DNA from 3 places in the Nostoc sp. CCY 9925 genome. Region 2 is predicted to be linked to each of the others. Evidence: riboswitches for the same ligand, from Rfam matches in the RefSeq annotation. Region 2 holds a riboswitch; each other region holds the start of a gene.

Region 1 (5,678 bases), on a different contig from region 2:
AACTCAGATGATGCACTGGTCTTTCTGCTAAAGCAGTCAGTTCAAATTCAATTAATGCTTGCTCTACTCGGTCTTTAATTTCTGGTTCTGGTAAACCTAAATTACACAAACCATAAGATATATCTTCTTCAACCGTAGAAGCTACTAATTGTTGTTCTGGATCTTGAAATACTAGGCCAACTTTCTGCCGTAATTTACCCAGATAATTACGATTATAACTTAATGGTTCACCACGCCAATGAACAACACCAGAATCAGGTTTATATAAACCGTTAGCTAATAGAAACAATGTCGTTTTACCACAACCATTCTGACCAATTAAGGCACACTTTTTACTTGATGGAATCTTCAGTGTTAGACCATTCAAAGCTGATTCCTGCGCCCCTGAATAGGTGTAATATACCTGCTCAAATTCGAGTAAATATTCCTGCATTTCGCCAAAACTCTAATCCTATTAATCCTACACAACCGCAAATCGCTTCGATGATATATCGTGCTTGGGGACGATAGCGACGAGGATGCCAAACTCGAAATTCAGTCACAAAACCCCGTGATTGTAATCCGAGAGAGAACTGACTATATCGTTGTAAAGTTCGCTGTAATAGTTGTGCGATTAGTAGTGCTAAACTTTTCATTCCACTTTGCCAAGTACGGTAGCCACCACGGGAATTTTGTGCTGTCCACAATTCATTGGCTGTGTTCAGCAGAATGAAAATAAACCGATACATTAATAATAATAAATCGGTTAAAAGCACTGGAAATCCTAAGTAACGCAGAGTTTGTAATATTTCCGTGAAAGGTACAGTTAGCATGAGAAAATATAGGCAAGAAACAGAGGCTAATGCTCTGGTTAAAATTCTCAATGCTTGGCTACTGCCACTATGACTGATATAAATATAGAAGTGTCCGAGAGTTAGTCCATACCATGAGTCTAATTTGACACTTTGTAAATCAGTAATTGCAACTCCATTCACCATCAAGGCTGGTAAACTTGTCAAACAAAAAACTATGGTGAACATTAACAACCGAAAATAAACACCAGCCGGAATTCTTGCATAAATAACTGTCCAAATACCCATCCAAAGCGCCATTAAAATTTGCACTAGCGGATGAGTAGCAAAGGAAATAGCAAGAGTAGTAAATGCAAAAATTAGTTTATGTTCTGGTGGCAAACTTCGTAGTCGATTAGTGTAAGCTAAAGTGTCTATTTGCAGGCTCATTCTTCACGTTTTTGTTGTTGGGAACGTCCTTTATACAACCCAATTGCATAACCGACTACTCCAGCACCTAAAGCTGCTTGCGAAGCAAATAATAAACTTTCTATTTCACCACTAGCTGGTTCAAAAAATGATTTAAACCAGGGTTTATATCCAGGTTGTATTTCAGTAATTGCTTTTTCTGCTTTGTCATCGGAACCGGCAAATTCGCCACCACGCACAAATATTAACGGTGCAACTGCTAAGGCTAATACAGCTACTACCAACAGCCAGTTACTCAACCCTTTTTTAGATTGACTCATTTCCTTGGGGTTCCCGTTTGATTAATTTCAACAATTCTAATTCTTGAGGATTATAAGATTGTAGCCAGTTCCACACCAATACAGTTAGCAATCCTTCACTAATTGCTAAGGGAACTTGAGTAATGGCGAAAATTCCGGCGAACTTGGTAAATGAAGCGAGAAACCCACCAACAGGTGCAGGAAAAGCTAGGGCGAGTTGGATAGAAGTGATAATGTAGGTGAGTAAATCTGCGATCGCAGCTGCTAGAAATATGGCGATTTTTTGTTTACCACCCAACTTTATTGTCAGATTATATATCCAGTAAGCTGCAAATGGCCCAGCGATCGCCATCGAAAAAGCATTTGCACCCAGCGTCGTCAAGCCACCATGCGCCAGTAACAAAGCTTGAAATAACAACACTAAGCTACCCAAAACTGACATAGTAAGGGGGCCAAACAGCACCGCACCTAACCCCGTCCCTGTTGGGTGAGAACAGCTACCTGTGACGGAAGGGATTTTCAACGCTGACAGCACAAAAGTAAAAGCACCAGCCAAGCCCAGCAGTAGTTTCAGTTCCGGGTTCGCTTGGGTAATGCGAGTCAGACTACGCAATCCCAATAGAAAAAATGGTAATGCCACAATCCACCAAAAAATCGCCCACTGCACGGGTAAAAAACCTTCCATAATGTGCATGGCGTAGGCGGGTTTGGGTAAACCAACTACTAGATAAAAACTGATAACTCCCATCAGGGTTAGACTGACTAACGCCTGTTTTTTTCTTTTCATAATCTGTACCTCGCAGATTTATGTAAACGAATTGATTCTAACCGGCGGGCATCCTGACTCACCTAATTTTGGCTCACAGTTGCGGGACAGCGCCGGATTTACACCGGACTTTCCCCCTTGCGTCCGATGGCTGCTCCCCATCAGAACCGATTGGAGTAACTATATCACCATTACTAATTTTGAACAGCGATTTTTTACCAGGTATTTACAAAGCGTAGTTTATTGAGATAGTTTAGCTCTAAATAGCCGCATTCCATTCGCCGTTACAAACAAAGAACTTCCGGTATCAGCTAAAACTGCAACTGCTAACCCGACAAATCCGAATGTCCCCAAAAGTAAAAACAGTGCTTTTGTTACCAGCGAAAAGACAATATTTTGCTGAATTACCTTTACGGTACGGCGACTCAAATCAACAGCCGTAGCGAGTCTTCTTAAGTCACCACCAACCAGTACGACATCAGCGGTTTCCAACGCTATATCTATCCCACCCACCGCAAAGCTGATATCCGCAGCCGCCAATGCCGGGGCATCATTTATACCATCACCTACCATGCCCACAATCCCAGAACGGCGCATTTGTTGAATTATTTGCAGCTTATCTTCTGGTAAAAGTTCTGCTTTATACTCTTTAATGTCAAGCTGTTGAGCAATTTGTTGGGCAACCTGAGTGCGATCGCCTGTTAACATGACTAGATGTTGCAATCCCTGCTTTTTCAACAATCGCACAGATGACGCAGCCTCCAAGCGCAAGCCATCCGCCAGGGAAATCACTCCTAATAAACCCTGGCTATTGCCTACTAAAACTGGAGTTTGTCCCAAATTTTCCATCTCACCCAAGAGGGACTCGGCAGCCAGTGATAAACTGATACCTTGATCCACAAATAACCGCCGATTTCCCACAAAATACTGCATTGTGCCAAAATTTGCGGTAATACCTCTACCAGGATAAGCTATAAAATTCTGGGGATTCTCTAACTCTATTCCTTCCTCCCTGGCTTTTGCAACTATCGCCCTAGCCAAAGGATGTTCAGATTGTTGTTCCAAAGCAGCGGCGATTAATAATATCTGCGTTGCACTCACTTCCCCCAACTCCTTCACCTGTAGCACTACAGGTTCTCCTTGGGTCAGGGTTCCCGTTTTATCAAAAGCAAGACTGGTGAGTTTTCCAGCAGTTTCCAAGCTATTACCGCCCTTGAATAATATCCCTTGACGGGTGGCTGCACCAATAGCACTGACAATGGAAACGGGGGTAGAAATCACCAAAGCACAGGGACAAGCAATTACTAATAACACTAACGCTCGATAAAGCCAAATATCAAAGGATTGAGCAAATACCAAGGGCGGAATTAAAGCCAGAGCGATCGCTATCATTATTACAATAGGTGTGTAAACTTCGGCAAACTTATCTACCCATTGCTGGGAAGGTGCGCGGCTTGATTGAGCAACTTCAACTAAGTGAACAATTTTCGCCACCGTCGTATCAGCAGCAGTATGTGTGACTTTCACCTCTAAAAAGCCAGTTTGATTTAATGTTCCCGCAAAAACGCGATCGCCTATTTCTTTATCTTCAGGAATAGATTCTCCTGTAATTGGCGATTGGTCAATTGCTGAATTTCCCGATACCACCACTCCATCTAAAGCAACACGCTGTCCTGGACGAATTGTCAGAGTTTCCCCAACTTGAATTTCTTCGACGCGCACTGTTACTTCCTGAGAACCCCGCCTGATAGTTGCAGTCGGTGGAGTCAAATTCATCAGGTTACTGATAGCATTGCGGGTACGACCAAAGGTAAAAATTTGCAGCGTCGTCCCCAAGGAAAATAGAAAGATCACCAATGCAGCTTCAAACCAGTCCCCTAAAATCACCGCACCAATCACCGAAATCGTCATCAGCAAGTTCATATCGGCGCGGCGTAGGCGTAACTCCATCAAACCGGCTCGTGCAATGGGAAATCCAGCTACGATGATGCCAATGCCATAAAAAGCCCGTACTATCCAAATAGGTAGCGCCAAATACTGAGTTATCAAACCCAGAACTAAACCTACTCCTGCTAAAATCACACTCAGCCCCCGGCGGTTGTGAATCCAGAATTTCCAGTTTGTCAAGTCGGTATTTTGAGACTGCTGGCGGACTGGATGAGGGTGTTGGTGTTCGTGATTTATGGAAGTCTCATCACTTTGCTCGACTGTATAACCCAAAGTTTTAATCCGGTCAAAAATCGCCGTTTCATTGACTTGTTGCGGGTTATATAATATGTCCGCTCTTTGGGTTGCAAAACTGACCGATACCTCCAAAACGCCTGCTATCTGCTGCAAACCAACCTCAACTGTCTTAGCACAACCGCCGCAATCCATCCCGCCAATTTTAGCTTGTAGGCTTTGAGTAGGAACCGCATCAGTGTGATGGTCGTGGTCACAAGAATGGGAATGACTGAGATGGGTAGCTGCTTCATGACTCTGCTCAACTGTATAGCCCAAAGCTTTGATCCGATCAAAAATCGTCTTCTCACTGACTATCTGTGAGTCGTAGGATACTTTGACTTTTTCTGTCGCAAAGCTCACAGATGCTTCGGTCACACCACGTAACTGCTGCAAGCTGACTTCAATTGTCTTAGCGCAGCTTCCGCAGTCCATACCACCAACCTGCAAAGCTTGAGTTCTAATGGAGGGAGTTTGAGTCATGGCAGCTTGACAAGAAAGGCTACAAAGTTAACTACCAATATTCTAATACAACAGTTGAACAACTGCTCAATTGTTAAATAAGTACATTTTTAGTTAATATTGAGATTGATTACCATTGCTGCCAGCCAAAAAAAAGAGATGAACAAGCGCACATCCAAGTCAGAAAACGAGCTACTACAAAGTGCTGACAACGCGCCCACCTGTGACACCCATCTGATACATCTAGATAATGTCCGCTTAACTCAGTCACAAATCCTACCAACAGATAAAGCGCAGCAGATGGCAGAACTCTTTGGGGTGTTAGCAGATCCGAACCGTCTGCGTCTACTATCTGGTTTAGTAAACCAAGAATTGTGTGTTTGCGATTTAGCAGCGTTGACGAAAATGAGTGAATCAGCCGTTTGTCATCAGCTGCGATTGTTGAAAGCTATGCGTTTAGTCAGCTATCGCCGAGAAGGGCGAAATGTCTATTACAGTTTGGCTGACAGTCACATCATTAATTTATATAGTTCTTTAGCAGAACACCTTGACGAGTCAAATGCTTAAGGTTTTACCGGAAGTTTGGTTCGTCTTTTTTATGCAACAGAAGTTTGACAAATTGTCTTTTGACATTAGCAGTTATTTAATGTCAATGTTTAAAGCAAAATCTGATGTTTCCCCAGATAAACCCCGTCCATTTTGAAACCTAGAGTTTTTAAGGAAAGTATATTA
Region 2 (5,678 bases):
CCGTAATTAGCAATTCGGCGACATTACATTTGGCCTTTCGCATGAAGATTTTGGCCGATTTCATCCGCTCTAAATCAAGAATATCGTTCACCAAGCGCATCAGGCGTTCAGTATTAGTTGTCGCAATGCTCAGGACTTTTTGCCCTTGTTGGGTGAGAGTTCCTAATTGTCCTGCACCCAACAAATCTAATGCTCCCATTGTGGAAGTTAGAGGTGTACGCAATTCATGACTGACTAAAGAGATAAACTCGTTTTCTAAACGTTTGCGTTCGGTGATGTCATTGGCAATTAATAAAGCACAAGGTACTCCGGCTAAGTCAATCAATTCGATAGATATTAATATGGTTTTGACTTCACTAGACTTAGTACAAAATTCAAATTCTTGATTGTAAAGCGAGCCAGTTTCCGGCAGAAGTTGGATTTTTTGGGCGAATGCTACTGTATTTTTACCCAAATCAATTTCGGTAGCGGTGTGTCCGATCACTTCCTCTAGAGAATAGCCGCTGATCCTTAAAAAACTGGGATTCGCGTCAAGAAAACGAGCTTCCGAAACTGTAGCGATCGCAATTGGATTGGGACTAGAACGAAAAACTTTAGCAAACTTCTCTTCTGCTTTAGTGCGATCGTGGATTTCCTGCTGCAACTGCTGATTTTGGGCTTGGAGTTGTTGTTGCAATTGCCGAATCGTCAAGTGATTTTCAATTCGCGCTAAAACTTCTTCTAATTGAAAAGGCTTAGTGATATAGTCTACCCCGCCAACTGCAAAAGCTTTTATTTTATCTAGGACATCACCCAAAGCGCTGATAAAAATTACCGGAATTTCACGAGTGCGATCGTTCGCCTTCAAATTTTGACAGACTTCATAGCCATTCATCTCAGGCATATTCACATCCAACAAAATCAAGTCCGGAGGAACTGCATTTGCACCGCGTAAACCCGTAGAACCTTTAGTTACACTCCTTACTTTATATCCCTGATCCGTCAGCATGGCAGATAAGAGGTTTAGGTTTTCTGGTGTGTCATCAATTACTAAGATGTCAGCTTTGGGGAATTTGAGTGACTGGTTAAGCATCACAATATCGACTTTCGCCAGAATAGGTTACTCATTATTCCTAGAAATTTTCACGTTAGTTCAGTTTCTTAATAATCAGTTACAAAAAAAATATCAATTACTCAATTGTCTCCCCTACTTCTCCCCGATTCACCACTAATCTAATAAACATCAAATCAAGTTTGTAGCTGATATCTACTAAATTACACAACAAGGAATAGCTTATATGCAAACTTCAACCATCCGTAAACCAATTATTCTGACACCAGGCGAAGGTAATCAATTTTCAGTTCTTGGCGCACATTTTACAACCAAAGCAACAGGCGAAGAAACAAATGGAACTTGGGCAGTTTATGAAATTACAGATACACAAGAAAATGGCCCGCCACTGCACACTCACCCCTGGGAAGAAGCATTTTATATTCTAGAAGGTGAAATAGATATCCAAATTGGTACAGAAACAATTTTGGCATCACCAGGCTGTTTCGTTAACATTCCTCACAATGCACTACACGCCTTCAAAGTTCGTTCTGCTACTACTAAATTCTTAGTTTTAATTGCACCCAAGGGAGCGAAAAAGTTTTATGAAGAAATGGGTGAAGTAGCAGATAGTCCAGCAGTAAACATGGAAAAAGTGCAGCCTGTTTTCAACAAATACGGATTGCAGTTTGCTGGATAAATTTGGAAACTACATCAAGTAAGTACAAACAATATATAGAACAGAATTCTGAATTCAGAATTCTTGTTGATAAATCTATTCCAAAAAATTCATCTGTACTCAATAACAAATAAGCAACTCAATTCTATGTCAAAAACTACTCGTCTGTTAGCTGCTAGTGTCCTTGGCTTGGGTCTCAATGCCAGCCTTGTTTTTTACCCAAGTGCCAGTCAGGCTCAAAATAATGCTGGAGTACCTACCGAACTCCAAGGTGAGTGGCGGTACGGTCGAATTTCATCCATCCAATATGAAGACAGCTACACAGGGCGGCCAGCAGCCCCGAACGGTTCTAGCGATCAATTCCAACTCACTTCTAACGGTAGCTACCAGCGAAGGAGGCTGATTCAAATCACCACCTACAACTGCACATCTAACCTATTCATAGAGGAAAAAGGCAAAGTTAAAGTTGAAGCTGGCCGTTTGACTTTTCAACCCAGCGACAGCACATCCCAAGGGCAAATCTGCAATAGCGGACGCACCTACTCCAGCCGCAATTCAGCAAAGCCTGAAACCTACCAGTGGTCAATTCAAACCAATGACTATGGACAGCAAGTTCTAGTGCTTGAAACTACAGACGGTCAAGGTAAAGCTCATTACGGGCGACCACAGTAGGATGGCAAAGGGCAATAGGCAAGAGAAACTATTGCTTTTTACCTGCCACCTGTCGCCTATTTACTGTTGCATGTTATTGCCTATTACCCATTAACAGCCAGCACATATTTTTTTTAGTTCTGTACAAAAATCAGATTTGTCTCCCCTAGTTTTCCCCGATTATTTCGTAATCTACAAGATATCGAACTGAGGTTATTCTATGATTCACCATATTTCCATTGCTGTTAAAAACCCCAACCATGTTGCTCAAGTTTTTGCAGAAATTCTAAAAGCACAAGCTGTTCCTTTTCCTCCTAACCCAAGCAGTTATATGGTTATACCTTTCGATGAACACGGTACAGCCATTGAACTTTATCCTTTAGGTTCTCAAATAGAGCCTGGTGAAGGTGATGACGAATGTGTATTTGTGCATACTGCTATTACTTCAAGGTTTACAGATATTCATGCAGCTATTTCTGTACCCACTAGCCAGAAAGAAATTGAACAAATTGGTGTCCGTGAAGGCTGGCGCGTAGTGCGCTGTAACCGTGATTCTTTCTTTGATGTCATAGAGTTCTGGGTCGAAAACAGATTAATGATTGAATTTCTAACACCAGAAATGGCGTCTGTCTATTTGAAATTTGCCACTGATAAGGAAAATCTGAAATATTTTTTAGCAGAACCGGCATTAGCAACAATTTGATAAATATCTATAGCAATCCTCTTTTATTTAGCTCGCCGATTTCTTTGAAAAGCCGGGGAGCTTTTTGAGTATTTAATTTTAAAGTCAATTCGACAGAATAAAAGGTTTTATTTAAATAAAACTGTCTGTTTACGATTCTCAGAGGCACGGACTTGGACTTTAGTTAGAGTGAGGGAAAGATTCATTAACTCAAGTTCAATTATCCAAAGCCCAATTTTCTTTTTCATCTTCTTAGCAATACTAATCGTGCAACTTGTCAAACACCCACGCCAAAGCATCATCAACATTAGTAACGTAATTTCCTGGTGGTATGGCTGGACGATTCACCATCACAACTTTCACCTCAAGTTCTCGTGCGGCAATGATTTTGGCGTAGGTTGCATCACCACCGCTATTTTTACTGACGATGGTATCGATATTGTGGTGAATCAGGATTTCCCTTTCGTTATAGAGGGTAAAGGGACCGCGATCGCACAATAACATCCCTGGTGGCACTAAGGCATCAGGAGTAGGAGCGTCAATCATTCGCATGAGAAACCAAATTTCTTTGAGATGAGCAAAGGCGGCGAGTTCTTGCCTACCAACTGTCAGAAATACTCGCTGTGCTTGGTTTTGCAGGATTGTAGCTGCGGCTGCAACGCTATCAACTTCAATCCAGCGATCGCCACTTACCTTTTGCCAAGGCGGACGAATTAACCTTAGATTGGTTACTCCGACTTTGGTTGCAGCATCTACAGCGTTCCAGGAAATTTGGCTAGCAAAAGGATGGGTTGCATCAATTAGCAAGTCGATTTGCATTACTTCCAGATAACTAGCCAATCCAGCAACACCACCAAAGCCTCCAACCCGCAAATCACCCAAAGGAACTAATGGGTCACGGGTGCGACCAGCTAGGGATGTGATTACTTCTACCCTTTCTATACTCGCCAGTCTAGCAGCTAGTTCTGCCGCATCTCCTGTCCCACCCAGAATTAAAATGCGGATCATAAAGATGGAATTTTTGCCAAAATGCCATTTTTTAGTGCTTTTGGACGTTCTGACCAAGGCAGTAAACCATCTGGCTTGGCATAGTACTGACTAGCACACTCTAGTATCGCAGATGCACTGCCATCAAGGGCTAGATCGCCAAATAGATATGTTAATTTGCCTTTGGCAGCAAAGGCAACCACGCAGGAACGATTACAAGCACTCATGCATTCAACTTCTTGAATTGGGAATTCGTCTCGCAAGTCCCAATCTTGTGCTAAGTGCTGGAGTTGCTCTACTAGTTGTTCGCCACCACTTCCAGGTAAACGTTTTCCATCTTGCCAAACGCTGGCACAGGTTTTGCAAACAAATAAAGTGTGGTCTGGAACATCACAGCGATCGGTTGGGGAAATATTTGCAGTCGCAGTCATCTGTACCTCGCAGAAATGTGGAACTAATAAATCTACTTCGGCGGGCATCCTGACTCACTCAATTTGTAATTTTGGATTCCTGAGGCAAGCTAATCTCAAATCTCAAATGAGTTCACAGTTGCGGGACAGCGCCGGATTTGCACCGAACTTTCCCCGTTACCTCTGGTAGCTGACCCCCACCAGAACCGAATAACCTTAACGATCATACACTAGGGTCGAATAGTACTGAAATCATCTAGATTCTTTATCTTGCTTTTTAACAAAAGTATGTGTTATGATTGATAATTGTGTGGTTAAGGACGTATAGCTCAGTTGGTTAGAGCGCTACGTTGACATCGTAGAGGTCACTGGTTCGAATCCAGTTACGTCCATTTGTACAGTGACTAATTATTTGTCGTCGTTGTGTGACTTTACCCATAACTTTGCCGCAACGGCAAGCTTATGCTTCCAATAGAACGCGGCAAAGTTATGGGTTCTTGGCCACTTTTGGTGATGATGAAAGGTTACGCGCTTTAAGGCAGAAGGCAGAAGGGTTTTAAGATTTTGCCTGTCGTCGTAGAACTTGTGATAAAGACCCAGATCCAACCTGAAGACTTTTCTTATCCCTGTTCTGTCACTTTGGGAGAAGCCAATGTCTGAAAGCTTTTGAGAGCTTTACTTTTGAGTTTTTGGCTATAAATTTTAGTTTCTGTTAGAAAAGAAAAGCTCAAAACTTTATTCCATCAAAGCTTCAGAGTTTCGCTCCGATTATTGTTTTCCGCAAGTGACACAAGAGGGTTATAAAGGGGAGGTCTACGGTTTCGATGGTGGCAAGAAGGTTAAAGGACGTAAGCGGCATATCGTCGTAGATTCTCAAGGATTGTTGATTGGGGTTCTGGTAACCGAAGTAAATGCCTCAGAACGATTAGGGACGGTGGTTGTGCTGGATGAAGCAAAAGAGAAGTTGTCCAAATTAGAACTGATCTGGGTAGACCAGGGGTATTCTGGCAAAAACTTTGCCAATGCTGTTTAGCAGGTCTGTGGTGAGCGGGTGCGGGTGGAAGTGATTACACGAACCTCTGAGACGTTTGAGCAGTTGCCCAAGCGGTGGATTGTTGAGCGAACCAATGGAAAAGCTGAATCGATTTCGGGGGTTAAGCAAAGATTATAAGGTGTATTCAGAGGTGAGTGAAGCGATGATTTATGGTTCTCTGCTTCGTCTCATAAGTAGGTCGGTGT
Region 3 (5,678 bases), on a different contig from region 2:
TTTCTCTATTGACATTACTGCCATAATTAAAGGTGGTATTACGCACATTTGCATTCCGGTAATCAAAGCCATAAACTAAAATCTGATTTTTGGTAAGATTCCAACTATGTGTGGTTTGAATACCGTAAGAAACTTGGTTAGAATCAAACCGATTTTGAGATGAAAGTGCGCCACTACGGTTATCAAAACGAGTATTGAGAAAATCAGTATAAACTCTGGCTGTTAAAAGTGAATCATTACCATTCCCTAATTTGGAATTCCAGGTTAAATCAGTGAGAACTTGGTCTGTGTATTTGCGATTATTGTCGGTGAAAGAATTGAAAAAACCTTGCCCAAATTGGGGTTCAGGAATTGCTACCCCTCCTGGTACTCCTTGTTCTTTGCTTAAGTATAGGCTTGAGAGAGTTAAGGTATTACGTGTGCCTAAATCTGCCTCTAGTTTGACATTAAAGTTGTTAAATAGAGCATCATTATTTGTTCTAGTTCCTGTAAAATTGGCTTCAGGGATTGTAAAAGGATAATTATTTTCTGCTTGTGTACGGTTGTAACCTACAACCCAAGAAATTGCACCCGCTTTCCCACTATTTTGAATACTTTTTTGGTTTAGTCCATAAGCACCAATATTAATTTTGGCTTCTGTTGTAACTTTCTCTGTGGGACGACGAGTGACAATATTAATTACCCCTCCTATCGCATCAGAACCATAAAGAGTTGAACCTCCTCCTGGTAATACTTCGACTCTTTCAATATTATTAGTGGTAAATTCTGAGAGGTCAAAACCACCGCCACCAAGATTATTAATCGGTCTACCATCAAGCAATATTAATACTTGATCGGTATTAGAACCGCGAATAAATTGACCACTTAAAGCATTAACTTCTGTGCCAACAGTACCATCACCCAAGATACCAGGAAGAAATCGCAGTGCTTCTTTGACAGTTCTTGCACCCTGCGCTTCCATTTCTTCACCCGTAATTACGTAAACGGGACGGGTGGAATCTTTTACTGTCCCTTCGCGGCGAAAGGGTGAAAATACAGGTTCATTCAATAGCTTGTCGATGACTGTTAATTCAATATCGGGTTCTGTTTCTGTTGTGGAGGCTGGAGTATTTTCAGGTGTTACTTGTGCAACTGGTTGTAAGTCTCTTGCAGAACCTTCATACTTAGGAAACTCAGATATTTGTGCAACTTGATTAGCAATCGCTACATTTCTTCCGCAGACTATCCCATAGATTGCGGTAAAAACAAAGATTTTTGAGAAAAATTCACAATAAGTAACTGTACGGGAAGTGGACATGAAACTCCTCGTTTTCAGTAAAGACAGGTATTTATTTGTGCTATGAGTTTTTAAGATTTAGGCTTCAACTAGCTTGCTACAATGCATTGCCATACCTAAATCATGATGGATACTATTTGGATAGCAAAAAAGACTTTGTGGTATTCCTTATGGATACCCAAATCCCTATAAGACAACCAAAAATTAAGTGTCGTTACTAACAGCGAAGCGAATTAGTAAAACTTGCAGAGGGTACTGTCTTAAAACAGTATCTGTACCCATGAAATTTATTAATCAAATGTATCATCTGTGCCTCGCAGATAAATGTTTTGTGTCTAGAGTGAGTCGGCGGGCATTCTGACTAAGAGACACGTTATATTCGTCTCATTACAGCTGCGGGACAGCGCCGGATTTACACCGAACTTTCCCCCTTGCGCCTGATGGCTGCTCACCATCAGAACCGACAGTTATTTGTCACATTACCATAGTTATTGTGTATATGTAAATTTAGTCAATAATAATTTTGATTCCCCATATTACTTACTGAATATAGAATTATACTTGTGCTACAGTTAACACTCATAAAATAAATCCCCTAATTATCAGGATAGGGGACTTTTCACACACTCTAGATTTAATTTTGTCCAGAGTATTACATTTCTAAGAAGTATTGTAAGACTTTAATTTTGCTATTAAAGCTCTATACATAGCAATTGGGAAAAAGCGGTAAAACTAGAAAGCTTGTTTTTGCTTTTGGATGAGTCTCATTGTGTTTTTGCTCCTGTTAAAAGGGTGTGCGGAGGTTGGAATTCTGCCCATTCTTTGCATACAGTTTGGTAACATTGCGGTGGTGTAATTGGTAAATTAGTTAAATAGAAAAAAGCAGCTTGATAACCGTATTCCAACAAAAAAATAACATCTTTTTGAGGATTATATTTATCTAAAGCTTCGAGAATATGAGCATTCATGAAGTGTCTTTGCAACAGTACAGTATCGGGTGCTGCTAACCAAGCATTTAAGAAAGCTGCGAGATTTTTACGCGGGATAAAATGCGCTTTAAATGTTTCGCCAGCCATACCTAAATGCACAGAATTAGTGCTGCAAATCACGACACCACGTTCTCCTCCTAAATAACCTACCCAAGCGTTGTAACCAATTGCCAATAAATTAGTGGCTATAAAATTTTGTTGCCAATCTTGGGTGTTTATTTCTGGGATCATCTTTAATTAATCTCCTTTAGATAACTGCCAAAGTTGAATGGAATAACACAGATGGTTTTCAAAAATAGCGCGTGCTGCTAATCCCTCAGCAATTGGCTTTTCGAGCCAACGCTTAAATGCCCAACGTCCGATCGCGTATAATGGTGGGAGTGCGATCGCTACAACATCAGCAATATATTTAACTGTACTCAGCCCAAAAGTACGAAAGTTATCAACACACAAGTCAATCGTTGGTGCAACTTGAGTGGAGATGTCTTCAGTTTTGATTAACTTAAATCCAGCCTGTTCTAACGCCGCTTGGAGTTCACTGGCGACATGACAATTAGAAAAAATACCTTCTTGGTATTCGGCATCAAAACGCATCATATCTGCAAGCAGCAAGTAGCCACCGCTATCCAGTAAACGAGCCGCACCTTGAGCTAAATCGAGAGCAGCAATATATTGGCTGCTCTCACTGAACAGAATTAAGTCGTAGGAGTATGATTTGTGAAAATCTTCAAATCTCGTTAAGTAGAAAGGTACTTGACTGTTGGTATTTTTAATAAACCTCTCTTGCTGGAGTGCGTCGGGTGCTAATCCCTCAACAATTAAACCGCGTGAGCACAAATATGCTGCGTTACCTCCAATACCACAGCCTACGTCAAGCACAGTTTTTATACTTTCTGGGATAAAACTCAAAAGTTTGGCTGCATAGCTTTCCTGCGCCACACGCAGGCGAGTTAGAGTTAATTCTTCACCTTGAGTAGGTAATGGCTCCCAGTACCCGTAATGGAGATAGGAGGAGTTTGTGAGTCCCATGTAATAATCTATCGCTGCATTTTGGTAGCGAGTTGCTTTGGGAATATTGCTTGATTTTGGCTTAAGCATTGGGACTAAAGTAAGTTTTAGGGTATTAGGCTTGGTTTAAATTCTGACCATCGCTTGCAAACTTGTTCGTAGCAATCGGGTGGAGTAATTTTTAGTTGGTGTAAAAAATTAACCTCAATCTGAGGTTCAGCCTTTAGCACCAGAAGAATATCTTGATGGGGATTGTATGTTGCGATCACCGGGGAAATTGATGAAATCATGGATGAGCAGATTGATTGCGATATAGCTCCGCTATCCTGAAAAGAACGCAAGTAAAACCTAATCAGATCGGAGGGAAGAAATTGCAGGGTGAAGGAAACTGTATCAACACTTGTATTTGTCGGGTGAGTAACTTTAGTATCCACATCACAAATAACAACTCCCCGCCCAAATGACTGAAATCCTTTCCATCCTGTGTAACCGATTACCAGCAGATTATTATGAATAAAGCTATTTTGCCAGTAGCCGAAATTTCCTTGCCAAACACTATTGGATGGTCGCATTGACTTCCTCCCCCAACACCAATGATTCAATGCGAACCTGCTCAAGCTCTCGTCCAATCAATACTAATCGCGTTTGACGGGCTTGGTGGGGTTGCCAAGGACGATCATAAAAGTAGTCAAATCGATTACCGACACCCTGTAATACCAGACGCATGGCTTTATTTGGAACTGCTACAAATCCCTTAATTCGATAAATTTCTTGCTGTTGCACCAATGTTTGCAAGCGTTTGACTAAGACAGTCGGCTCAAATGCCTGGTTTAGCAGTAGTTGCACTGCATTAATCCCTTCATCATGTTCATGTTCAGCTTCGGTGTCGTGGTGACTGGGGCGACTATCCAAGTTGTCTTCTACAGCAGCGTTAAAACCGAGTAACAAATCGCCACTGATTTTACCGTCCTGGCAAGGAATGACTTTTACACCAGGGGATAAGTTCTGCTTTAGCCAATCCTGCACCCTAACTTGCGTTGGTAAATCAACGCGATCGCTCTTAGTCAGCAATACTAGATCAGCACAAGCCAGTTGATCTTCAAACAGTTCCTCAATCGGTGTTTCGTGTTCTATGCTAGAGTCGGCTTGTCTCTGTGCTAACAGAGCTGCTAAATCGCCTACATATTGATTAGTTGCCAACGCTTCACAGTCCACCACAGTAATTACGCTGTCAACTGTAGCGCCTGTGCGAATCTCCGGCCAGCGAAATGCTTGCACCAATGGTTTTGGGAGTGCTAGTCCAGAGGTTTCAATCAACATACAGTCTAGGCTCGCGCGTCGCTTCAGTAATTCTTGCATCGCTGGGAGAAATTCCTCTTGCACCGTACAGCACAGACAACCGTTAGTGAGTTCAACAATATTACTGTTGGAGTCTTCTTCATCGTCACAAACTTGGCAATCACGCAAAAGTTCGCCATCAATTCCGATTTCTCCAAATTCATTTACCAAAACAGCAATGCGTCGTCCCTCATTGTTTTGCAGTAAATGGCGAATTAACGTCGTTTTGCCTGCACCTAGAAATCCTGTAATTACTGTGACGGGAATTTTTTGCATATAAAGTGTGTCGTTTGTTGATTAATTTTGCGATGTGTAGGAAGTTGTTCAAACCGCAGATATCACTACAGTCAGCAGGCGTTAAAATCCAAATATTCATAACTAGCTGCGATCGCCCAAAACAAAACTTAAATTCGTTCTTAGTACAGGATTTCACAAGTTCGTAGCGAATCCTCTGCGTACCTCTGCGCTAACCTTCCCTACGGGACGCTCCGCGAATGCGTTCCTCTGCGTTTAAATTTCAATCCTCAATTCGCGCAAAGCAGTACTTAGTTAAAGTGGTGTCGGGTTGGCTACCTAACCAAGCTTGAGGGATTTTGGTTGGCAAAGTTTCTGTCCATCAATTCTGTGCGTGAGTTTGCCCGCACAGCCCGAAACATTCCAAATCGGCACAACCCTGCACCAAAAGCCAAACGCATCAGTAAAAGCGTCGGTACTTCGCGCACAGACTTGATGAAACCAGACAGCCCAAAACGCACCAATCCCTCTGGTCGAGCCACTCCTTGCCAAATCGAATCGAACCAAGAAGGAAGGGTTTCTTGCGTCCAGTCTGCCGTAATTACCTCCCCCTCAACTAATTTTGTCCCCACCAAAAGCTCGGAAAAGCCTTCAATGCTGGAAAAAGCTGGATGAGACCACTGATCGAGAAGTTGCCGCATTACTGGTTTCTCCCAAAAATTTAAAGGTTTTTGGCGATCGTCCCTCTGATTCCAGTCAGCTAGAACCAACACTCCACCAGGCTTTAGCACCCGCATTAATTCTCTAGCAAAAACGGTTTTATCTGGCATGTG

The links. Region 2 has a riboswitch for cobalamin ahead of ACM0OY_RS24505 (DUF1636 domain-containing protein). Riboswitches for the same ligand answer to the same signal wherever they lie in the genome.
Region 1: linked by a shared signal. The riboswitch ahead of ACM0OY_RS20620 (energy-coupling factor ABC transporter permease) and the one ahead of ACM0OY_RS24505 (DUF1636 domain-containing protein) in region 2 are both predicted to bind cobalamin.
Region 3: linked by a shared signal. The riboswitch ahead of ACM0OY_RS20660 (TonB-dependent receptor plug domain-containing protein) and the one ahead of ACM0OY_RS24505 (DUF1636 domain-containing protein) in region 2 are both predicted to bind cobalamin.

What each region holds. Positions count from the first base shown of each region.
Region 1 is NZ_CAWUDO010000041.1:35,276-40,953, reverse strand. It holds gene ACM0OY_RS20635 (energy-coupling factor ABC transporter ATP-binding protein) at 1-433, opposite strand, end outside; gene cbiQ (cobalt ECF transporter T component CbiQ) at 408-1,220, opposite strand; gene ACM0OY_RS20625 (energy-coupling factor ABC transporter substrate-binding protein) at 1,217-1,519, opposite strand; gene ACM0OY_RS20620 (energy-coupling factor ABC transporter permease) at 1,506-2,285, opposite strand; cobalamin riboswitch at 2,311-2,451, opposite strand; gene ACM0OY_RS20615 (heavy metal translocating P-type ATPase) at 2,505-4,967, opposite strand; gene ACM0OY_RS20610 (ArsR/SmtB family transcription factor) at 5,106-5,513, shown strand.
Region 2 is NZ_CAWUDO010000056.1:139-5,816, reverse strand. It holds gene ACM0OY_RS24530 (ATP-binding protein) at 1-1,072, opposite strand, end outside; gene ACM0OY_RS24525 (cupin domain-containing protein) at 1,278-1,730, shown strand; gene ACM0OY_RS24520 (hypothetical protein) at 1,857-2,381, shown strand; gene ACM0OY_RS24515 (hypothetical protein) at 2,581-3,063, shown strand; gene ACM0OY_RS24510 (cobalt-precorrin-6A reductase) at 3,304-4,050, opposite strand; gene ACM0OY_RS24505 (DUF1636 domain-containing protein) at 4,047-4,460, opposite strand; cobalamin riboswitch at 4,482-4,665, opposite strand; tRNA gene ACM0OY_RS24500 (tRNA-Val) at 4,758-4,831, shown strand; partial or broken gene ACM0OY_RS24495 (transposase) at 5,242-5,665, shown strand.
Region 3 is NZ_CAWUDO010000041.1:46,768-52,445, forward strand. It holds gene ACM0OY_RS20660 (TonB-dependent receptor plug domain-containing protein) at 1-1,297, opposite strand, end outside; cobalamin riboswitch at 1,606-1,756, opposite strand; gene ACM0OY_RS20665 (hypothetical protein) at 2,041-2,496, opposite strand; gene ACM0OY_RS20670 (class I SAM-dependent DNA methyltransferase) at 2,503-3,363, opposite strand; gene ACM0OY_RS20675 (hypothetical protein) at 3,381-3,845, opposite strand; gene cobW (cobalamin biosynthesis protein CobW) at 3,829-4,887, opposite strand; gene ACM0OY_RS20685 (methyltransferase domain-containing protein) at 5,181-5,678, opposite strand, start outside.